2 regions of the Priestia sp. SB1 genome follow, and region 2 is predicted to be linked to the other one. Evidence: riboswitches for the same ligand, from Rfam matches in the RefSeq annotation. Region 2 holds a riboswitch; the other holds the start of a gene.
The links. Region 2 has a riboswitch for FMN ahead of WKH56_RS02520 (ECF transporter S component). Riboswitches for the same ligand answer to the same signal wherever they lie in the genome.

Region 1 (4,597 bases), on a different contig from region 2:
ACATACTCTAGTACATAAGCCATTCCAATGATAAAAAAAAGCAAAACGACTAGCTTTTTATCTTTTTTACGTATGAATACTGTAAGCAAAACGGCTGTGCTGATAATAATCAATGCAAAAAAAGCAGTATAATGAGGCATAGACGTCTCCCTTTTACGACCTAATTATTACTTAGAGTAAGACGTTTTAGCTAAATTATACATAGCTAGCTGCTATTCAAAAGAGATTGAGACATACTACATCAATCCAATCTAAAGGCGAACAAATCGGATACATGAGATAGTATGGATCGCTTGCTGCACTGCAGGTGATTTCCCTGCAAGGCTGCGCTTTCCCTACAGGAGCCTTCGCCCTGCTCTCCACTCAACAGTTAGAAGCCTACATACAGGAAACCTACGTTGTAATGTAACCCTAACCATGAAAAAATCCGAACGATTCATCGTTCGGATCTTCTTTCAACTACCATATTTTTGTTTCAGCCTCTTTTAACTCACAAAAACTGGAACGTCCTCTATTATCCTTCAATCATTTTTGAAAGGTTAGCCATTTCGATAGCTGATGCTGCAGCTTCCCATCCTTTGTTTCCTGCTTTTGTTCCTGCACGTTCAATTGCTTGCTCAATTGTTTCAGTTGTTAATACACCAAAGATAATTGGTACGCCTGTTTGTAAGCTTTGAGATGCAACGCCTTTTGCTACTTCATTACATACAAAATCAAAGTGGGGAGTAGCTCCTCGAATAACCGTTCCTAGAGTAATAACCGCGTCATATTTTTTAGATTCAGCTAATTTTTTAGCGATTAATGGAATTTCATAAGCGCCCGGTACCCAAGCCACGTCTACATCTTCATCAGCTACGCCGTGACGTTTAAGCGCATCTTCTGCTCCACTAAGTAAACGCCCTGTAATAAATTCATTAAAACGCCCTACCACGATTCCGATTTTTAATCCTGTGCCAACTAAATTTCCTTCATATAAATGATTCATCTCTTGTTCCTCCTGCTAGTAGTAATATATAGTTATTTACATTTCTTTTCATGAATTAGCTTCATTTGTTAAAACGAAAAAAAGTGTAAACTTATAAATGTAATAAATGACCTAGTTTTTTAGCTTTGGTATCTAAGTATTTTTTATTGGCATCCACTGCCGGCATTTGAAGAGGCACTCTCTCTACCACTTCAAGGTCGTAGCCTTTTAGCCCAGTAATTTTGCGAGGATTGTTCGTTAAAAGCTTCATTTGTTTGACTCCAAGGTCCTTTAAGATTTGAGCACCGATTCCATACTCTCGTAAATCCGCAGCAAACCCGAGTTTTTCATTCGCTTCTACGGTATCGTATCCTTCTTCCTGCAGCTTATATGCTCTTAGCTTATTTAATAAGCCAATACCTCTGCCCTCTTGACGCATATACAGCAGAATGCCGCGTTCTTCTTCTTCAATTTGCGTAAGAGCCGCGTGAAGCTGAGGACCGCAGTCACAGCGCTCAGAGCCAAACACATCTCCAGTCAAGCACTCGGAGTGAACACGCACGAGAACGGGGCTATTATGATCGATATCACCCTTGATAAGAGCCACATGTTCTTTATTATCAAGTTTGTTTGTATATCCTACAGCCTTAAAATCACCAAATGCCGTAGGTAAGCTTACTTCTACTTCACGGCTAATCAGCTGGTCATGTTTGCGGCGGTAGGCAATCAAATCTTTTATTGTAATCATTTTTAAATCAAATTGCTCTGCAATCTTTGTTAAATCCGGTACGCGTGCCATTGTTCCATCTTCATTCATGATTTCACAAATAACACCCGCAGGCTTTCCTCCTGCTAACACGGCTAAATCAACAGCGGCCTCTGTATGACCCGCACGCTGCAGAACGCCCCCGTCTTTTGCAATCAACGGAAAAATGTGTCCTGGTCGTTGGAAATCACTTGCTACCGTTGCTTCATTTACAAGAGCCATAACGGTAGCAGAACGTTCGTATGCACTGATACCTGTTGTACTTGAAATATGATCAATACTTACTGTAAATGCTGTTCCATGGACATCCGTATTGTTCGCTACCATCGGGTGAAGATTCAATTTATGCGCAATTTCTTCATTAACAGGTGTACAAATTAATCCTCTTCCATGAGTAGCCATAAAGTTAATAACCTCAGGCGTCGTTTTTTCAGCTAATGCAATAAAATCTCCTTCATTTTCTCGATCTTCATCATCGCATACAATAACCACTTTTCCCTTTTTCAACTCTTCAATGGCTTCTTCTACTTTATGAAACATCTCTTTCACCTCACTGTTAATTTGTAAAACCATGCTGCTGCAATAAATCCTTCATATTACCTGAACGATTCGAGGCGCCAGGAGTTGACTTGTTAGCCATCATCTGATGCATATATTTAGCTAACATATCGCATTCAATATTCACCTTGTCTCCTCGCTGTTTGTCTCCCACGACTGTGTGAAGTACCGTATGAGGAATAAGAGAAATAGTAAATGATTGGTTGCTGACATCAAAAATAGTAAGACTTGTTCCGTCTACAGAAACAGATCCTTTTAACATCATAAATTCACGAAGTTCAGGATCCACTTGAATTTCATAATAAAAGGCATTTCCTTTACGTGTTTTGCTTACAATGGTTCCAATTCCATCAACGTGTCCGCTGACGAAATGCCCTCCAAACCGGCCATTTGCAGCCATCGCCCGTTCTAAGTTAACACGTGATCCAACGGTTAGAAGCTGCAGGGTACTTGCTTTAATCGTCTCCGGCATGACGTCGACCGTAAATTCATTTTGAGAGTAAGCCGTTACGGTTAAACAAACGCCGTTAACTGAAATACTGTCCCCTAAGTTCACATCTTCTAACACGGTCTTCGCATCAATCGTAAGAACAATTGCTTCTGTAGCCTTTTGAATCCGTTTTATTTTTCCAATTTCTTCAATAATACCTGTGAACATTTTCTTCACCTGCTTTGGCGCTATTCCAACTTCTTATGCCGTTTTGAAATAGCAGCTGCTTTTTTTTCATATTTATCTTTCCCCCAACCACTGAAAATAAAAAAGCCCCTTGAACAAATGTCCAAGGGGTCGGCTGAGCTGAATCAGTTTTATCTATGCAAAATTCCGCTAATTGTATACGAAATAAACAGTTATGTTTTGTGTACAAAAACAAGGGTAGCTTTAAAAAAGGCAAACCTGTCCCTTATTAATACAACACAAAAAAACAACTGTGCTTCCTGATCCTTCTCCCATCCAGACTTTTACTGTCGGCTCTAGATTTTAACTAGATCCACCGCTAACATACATCGTATGAAAACGGGTCACGGGCTTAAAAGCATATGCTTTATCACCGCCGGTTGGGACTTACACCCGACCCCGAAGGATAATATATTCGACTGCTAGAGTCTTATTTGTTTTACATTATAGCAAAGTAAAATCGACTTGTCACATCATTTAACTTCGTTTTTTCACATCTGTTCTTTAAAATCTATCTTTTAGCTTATTTTTTCTTTTTTAATACATAGCATCCATACAAAAGCTAGTCCAATATAGCCAAATATCGGATACAAAAACTCAAGAAGCTGAGCATATCCAAATTGCCCGATAATAAAGCATGCCAAGATAATAAACGCAAAAGCTTGTTTGTCATTCAGGGGAAGAAATGATTGAAGCTGTTTAGCGATTCCAAATACATTTCCAATCAATGTAGTAAAAATCTCGCCTAACACAACTACCGTAAATAAAACATTCACCCACACTGAGATATTTTTAACAACGGCACTCATAGGAATATCAAGTTGAAATGAATAAGGCAAATTGGAAAGGGCAAGATGAGTAGAAACAAGCATAAACGTAAGTACACATCCTCCTATTACGGCCCCTTTTTTGATCACGCTCTTATCTTTCACGGAGCTTCCTAATGGAACTAAAACGGCCTGAGCCAAAGCTAGATTTAGGGAAATATATAAAAAGGGACTAACCGCCCACTTCCACTGTGTGACGAGCGTTAAGTCTGGCTTCGTTTGAATCAGTGAGAAATAGCTGACATTTGGCACAAAGATGATAAAAGCAAATGAAAGCATCATCGGCACAACAAGAGAATTAACCATTAAAATACCGTTAATTCCTCTTGCGATAAATATATAAGTTAAAACAATTGTACAAATCATCCCAACAGGAGGCCACAGCCCGAACTGTTCTTTTCCTATTGCCCCCGTACTCGCTAGCATGACTGAAGTTACTCCAAATAAAATGACGATCATTACACCGTTTACCGCTTTTCCAAGTACATCACCAAATAAATATGTATTAAGCTGCTGATAAGAAGAAGCCCCAATTGCGTGCGAAAGCAGCATCATTTTCGAACCTAGCCAAATAAAAAACAAGCCGCTGACCAAAATTCCAACCATTCCAAGTTCGCCGTACTGTGTAAAAAATTGAACAATTTCCTTGCCTGTTGCAAAACCGGCTCCTACAACGGTGCCTACATACGTAGCAGCAACCTGCAGCGTGAGTTTCCACCTTTTCATGCCCATCACCCTTCTACCCTTCATAGTTCACTATATGTAGAAACGGTTAAAAAAAGACGAGCCTTTTATATGTAAATCCT
Region 2 (4,597 bases):
TAGATCATGCAAAAAAGAAGAAAGTACATGAAAGCTTTCATTATTTTGACTCACTTTTTCAATGATATGATGAATAACCCCTAAAAGTTGAATATGCACATAATGCTCATCGAGTTCATATTGATATGCTAACTGATTTTTTGTAAAGCCTACTCTTTCGTATCCAGTCAGTTGCAAAACAAAAAGAGACGCATCCCGTTCCGTACAATCTTTCAAGCACGTTCGGAGCTCTTTGAATAGCTCGGCGGCTAACTCTTGACGCGTTTGCTTTTGAGACATAATATACGTTTTGACCCATTGAATGACCTCAGGATTTTTGGAGATGGGTAAAAACCCTTTTTGAAAATACTGTAGGTTGGATAAGGTCTGAATGAACAAAGTGATTCTTGCTAAAAATAACTGAGTACTGCTTGCGAATTTCCATCCGTCTAAAGCTGGATGAAAGGGCCGAGCCGTCAGTTCATCTTCAAGGCGTGTTCGTCCCTTATCTGTCATCACATACTTTTGATTTTCAGTTTCTTCGATATACTGCTGTTCTTTTAAATATGCAACGCAGGTTTCAAAAGACCGTTTATCTAAGTAAAGAAATGACTGAAAAAGAAAAGAGATTCCAAAAATTTTTCCGTCTTGAATTGTTTGCGCTGACTTTTTACCTGTTAATAAATGATAAATACCATAGGCGGTTCGCTCACCTTTTAACTGTTTTATACAAAATAAAATGCTAACTTGAATATAATTCAAAGGTGTCAACTTCCTTTCTCATTCATTGTACCAAAAGTGACCAATAGCATGTGAGATAAAGGCTTTTTAGCTCTTTCCTTTATGTATCAAAACGTTTGGATAAGTGAAGAAACCTTGATTTGATAAGCATTCTCAGTGACTTTTCTATTGAAAAGTTTTATAAATCATTTTACAATGAATAAGGAGAAATTTCACTCTTGATTCGCGAAGAGATTATATAATAAGAAATTTTCGAACACTTTACAGGAGGTCTTGTTATGCCAAAATATACAATTGTTGATAAAGATACTTGCATCGCATGCGGCGCTTGCGGAGCAGCAGCACCAGACATTTATGATTATGATGATGAAGGTATTGCATTCGTAACATTAGATGATAACCAAGGTGTAGTAGAAATTCCAGAAGATCTAGAAGATGATATGATGGATGCAATGGAAGGCTGCCCTACGGATTCAATTCGCGTAGCGGATGAAAAATTCGAAGGCGATGCTAATAAATTCGAATAAGTATTGAACAAACCTGTAGTATAGTACATGCTGCAGGTTTTTTTATATATAAAAATCGCTCTCCCCGGGAGAGCGATTGAATTAAACAGCAACGCGGCGCGTGATCCATTGCTTCATTTTTGAAAACAATAAGACAAAAATAACCCCTGTTGCTGCTCCTTTTATTAAGTTAAACGGCAAAATACCTGCAACGATATATTGACGCGCTTGTTCACTAGACATTTCTGGCGATTGTAAGAAGATTGTATACGCTGGTAAAAAGACATAATAATTTAAGACAGCCATGAGTACCGTCATTACAACCGTACCCGTAACCAAACCTATCGTTACGCCTTTAGCTGTTTTAAATCGACGGAACATATATGATACAGGAAGAACGAACAGTAAACCAGCTACAAAGTTCGCCACTTGACCAACCGGAACCCCTGTAGCACTTCCTTGAATTAAATAATTCAATAAATTTTTTATTCCTTCTACTATAACAGCAGCCATAGGTCCAAATACAAGTGCTGCTACGAGTGCAGGAATTTCGCTAAAATCAATTGTTAAAAACGGAGGTAATCCAGGAATCGGAAAATTAATCATCATTAAAATGTAAGCAATACTGCTTAACATTCCTAGTATAACCAGCTTTTGAGTTTTCTTACTTTGTTGCATCTTGCCTCTCTCCTTCTTTGTGATCCACTCTTCAAAGAAGAAAGGTTCAACTTCATATCCCCACGCAAAAACCTCCCAACAAATGATTCGTTGAGAGGAGACATGGCAGGCATATTTAATAAACGTTCATCACATTAGGTTTTGAACGCTGAACCTCCACCTTCTCCCATCCAGACTGTACTGTCGGCTTTGGAATTTCACCAAATCTGCTCGTATGTATTACATATAAGCTCGCGGGCTCAAAACAATTTGTTTTTTTACCGCCGGTCGGGAATTTCACCCTGCCCCGAAGATAGACCAATATTTAATTATGAATTTATTATATGTTATCTCGAATTAAAAGTAAATAAAGAAGTTTTTTTAATTCCTATTAAATTGATGTCTTTTATAAACTTCATTACTGTTTTATATGTAAAATAAGGAAATAAGTGCATAACCAACAACATTATGACATATTTATAGTTTCAATTTTACGTTTACAATTGTGTATTTGATAACTAATTGTAAAGTTTAAAAAATATAATTGACAGAATTTTTTTAACATGGTAAATTATCAAATATTTGATGATAGTAAAATCCAAGGGAGATGTTCACGTCATGTATAACGTATTAGTAGCTGATTCAATTAGCAATGAAGGTCTTGCTCCACTACTTGAAGCTCCTCATGTGAATCTTACGCGAAAAAAAGTTGAAGAAGTTGAGAATGATTTGCATACGTACGATGCGCTTTTAGTACGGAGTGCTACGACGGTTACAGAGGATTTGCTGGCAAAAATGCCGAATTTAAAAATTGTTGCTCGCGCTGGAGTAGGTGTCGATAATATTGATATTGAAGCCTCAACCAAACGAGGGGTTGTCGTTATTAACGCGCCGAACGGAAATACCATTTCAACGGCGGAACATACATTTGCTATGATGGCTAGCTTGTTTCGGCATATCCCCCAAGGAAATGCTTCAGTCAAAGCGCGCGAATGGAACCGCTCAGCATTTGTTGGAACAGAGCTTAATCGCAAACACCTGGGCATTATCGGATTTGGACGAATTGGCTCAGAGCTTGCTAAACGCGCAAAAGCCTTCAATATGAGCGTTCACGTTTACGATCCTTTTTTAACCTCTTCCCGAGCTGAAAAGCTAGGCGTAGAACTATTATCCCTGGATGAATTACTAGCAGCAGCGGATGTAATTACCGTACACACTCCGCTTACGAAAGAAACCAAGGGATTGCTCAATCATGAAACATTAGCCAAAACAAAGAAGGGTGTATTTTTATTAAACTGCGCACGCGGCGGGATCATTGATGAAAAAGCCTTAGTTCATTATTTAGAAATTGACCATGTTCAAGGTGCAGCTATTGACGTATTTGAAGTTGAACCGCCGATTGATAACCCTTTGTTACATTTTGATCAAGTTATTACAACTCCCCATTTAGGAGCTTCTACAAAAGAAGCCCAGCTTAACGTTGCTGAAGACGTGGCACATGACGTTCTGCATTTTCTAGAAGGTAATCCTGTAAGTTCATCCATTAATTTACCAACGCTTTCTAAAGAAGTTTTTGAAAAAATTCAGCCGTTTACGAGCCTTACTAAACAAATGGGAGCTATTTTATCTCAATGCATGCGAGAACCCGTTCAGCATATCTCGATCTCCTACGGAGGTACAGTGACGGATTTAGAAACCACTTATATTACACGGAGCTTGTTATCAGGCTTTTTAACCCATCGTATTGACTCACCTGTTAACGAAGTCAATGCTTCTATGATTGCCAAAGAACGAGGAATTACATTTGGTGAAAAAACATCGGAAGATACGCAAGGATATTCTAATATAATTGACGTTACAGTAACAGGCGAACAGCGTACATTTACGATTACGGGCACTTATATAGCAGGATATGGACCTCGAATTGTTAATATTGATTCGTTTGATATTGATTTTTATCCAGAAGGACATCTTCTTTATATCCGTCACAGTGATCAGCCCGGAGTTATTGGAAATGTAGGGAAAGTACTTGGAGATTTACGTATTAACATTGCTACCATGCAAGTGGGCCGTAAGCAAAAAGGCGGAGAAGCCATTATGATGCTCACGTTTGATAAACTTTTAGATGATTCTGTCATCACTTCATTAAAACAAACAAGCGAAATTGTGACCATACAGCGCATTGAGTTGTGACATTGAAAAAAGAGCCTTAGCGGCTCTTTTTTTATGGACTTATTTTTAACACTTGTCCTGCATTTAAAGCGGTGTTCTCTAAATGATTCCACTTTCTTAGCTGCTCCACATCGACTTCATATTTGGCCGCAAGTTCAGATAATGTATCTCCTTGATGGATAAGAATACAGTTATCAGAAGCCTGATGTAACTGCTGAAAAACCGTGGCAGCTAAATCGTTTTTTACGTATGCCGATAGTTTTTGCTTGTCCAATTTGGCGAGTGGGTTTACCGCATTGGTTTTATCCGGATTCCAACTTCCTTGATGAACTTCAAAATGCAAATGTGCACCTGAAGATCGTCCTGTATTGCCAACCCATCCAATGTTTTGACCTGGGGCTACAGAATTTCCTTCTGCAACAAGTCGTTTCTCTAGATGAGCATAGACCGTTTCGTATCCATTCGTTTGTTTGATAAAAACAACTTGCCCGTATGTATTTGAATAATAAGAGCGGCTCACCACTCCTTTTGCAACAGCATAC

Region 1: it holds a riboswitch for FMN, as region 2 does, so the genes downstream of both, ribE (riboflavin synthase) here and WKH56_RS02520 (ECF transporter S component) in region 2, are expected to answer to the same signal.

What each region holds. Positions count from the first base shown of each region.
Region 1 covers NZ_JBBJSS010000003.1:203,371-207,967, forward strand. Annotated here, with positions in the region: gene WKH56_RS11660 (hypothetical protein) at 1-140, opposite strand, end outside; gene ribH (6,7-dimethyl-8-ribityllumazine synthase) at 515-985, opposite strand; gene WKH56_RS11670 (bifunctional 3,4-dihydroxy-2-butanone-4-phosphate synthase/GTP cyclohydrolase II) at 1,077-2,270, opposite strand; gene ribE (riboflavin synthase) at 2,287-2,946, opposite strand; FMN riboswitch at 3,225-3,375, opposite strand; gene WKH56_RS11680 (YkvI family membrane protein) at 3,483-4,517, opposite strand.
Region 2 covers NZ_JBBJSS010000001.1:493,978-498,574, forward strand. Annotated here, with positions in the region: gene WKH56_RS02510 (YpbB family protein) at 1-741, opposite strand, end outside; gene WKH56_RS02515 (ferredoxin) at 999-1,247, shown strand; gene WKH56_RS02520 (ECF transporter S component) at 1,329-1,904, opposite strand; FMN riboswitch at 2,059-2,202, opposite strand; gene serA (phosphoglycerate dehydrogenase) at 2,502-4,076, shown strand; gene WKH56_RS02530 (peptidoglycan DD-metalloendopeptidase family protein) at 4,108-4,597, opposite strand, start outside.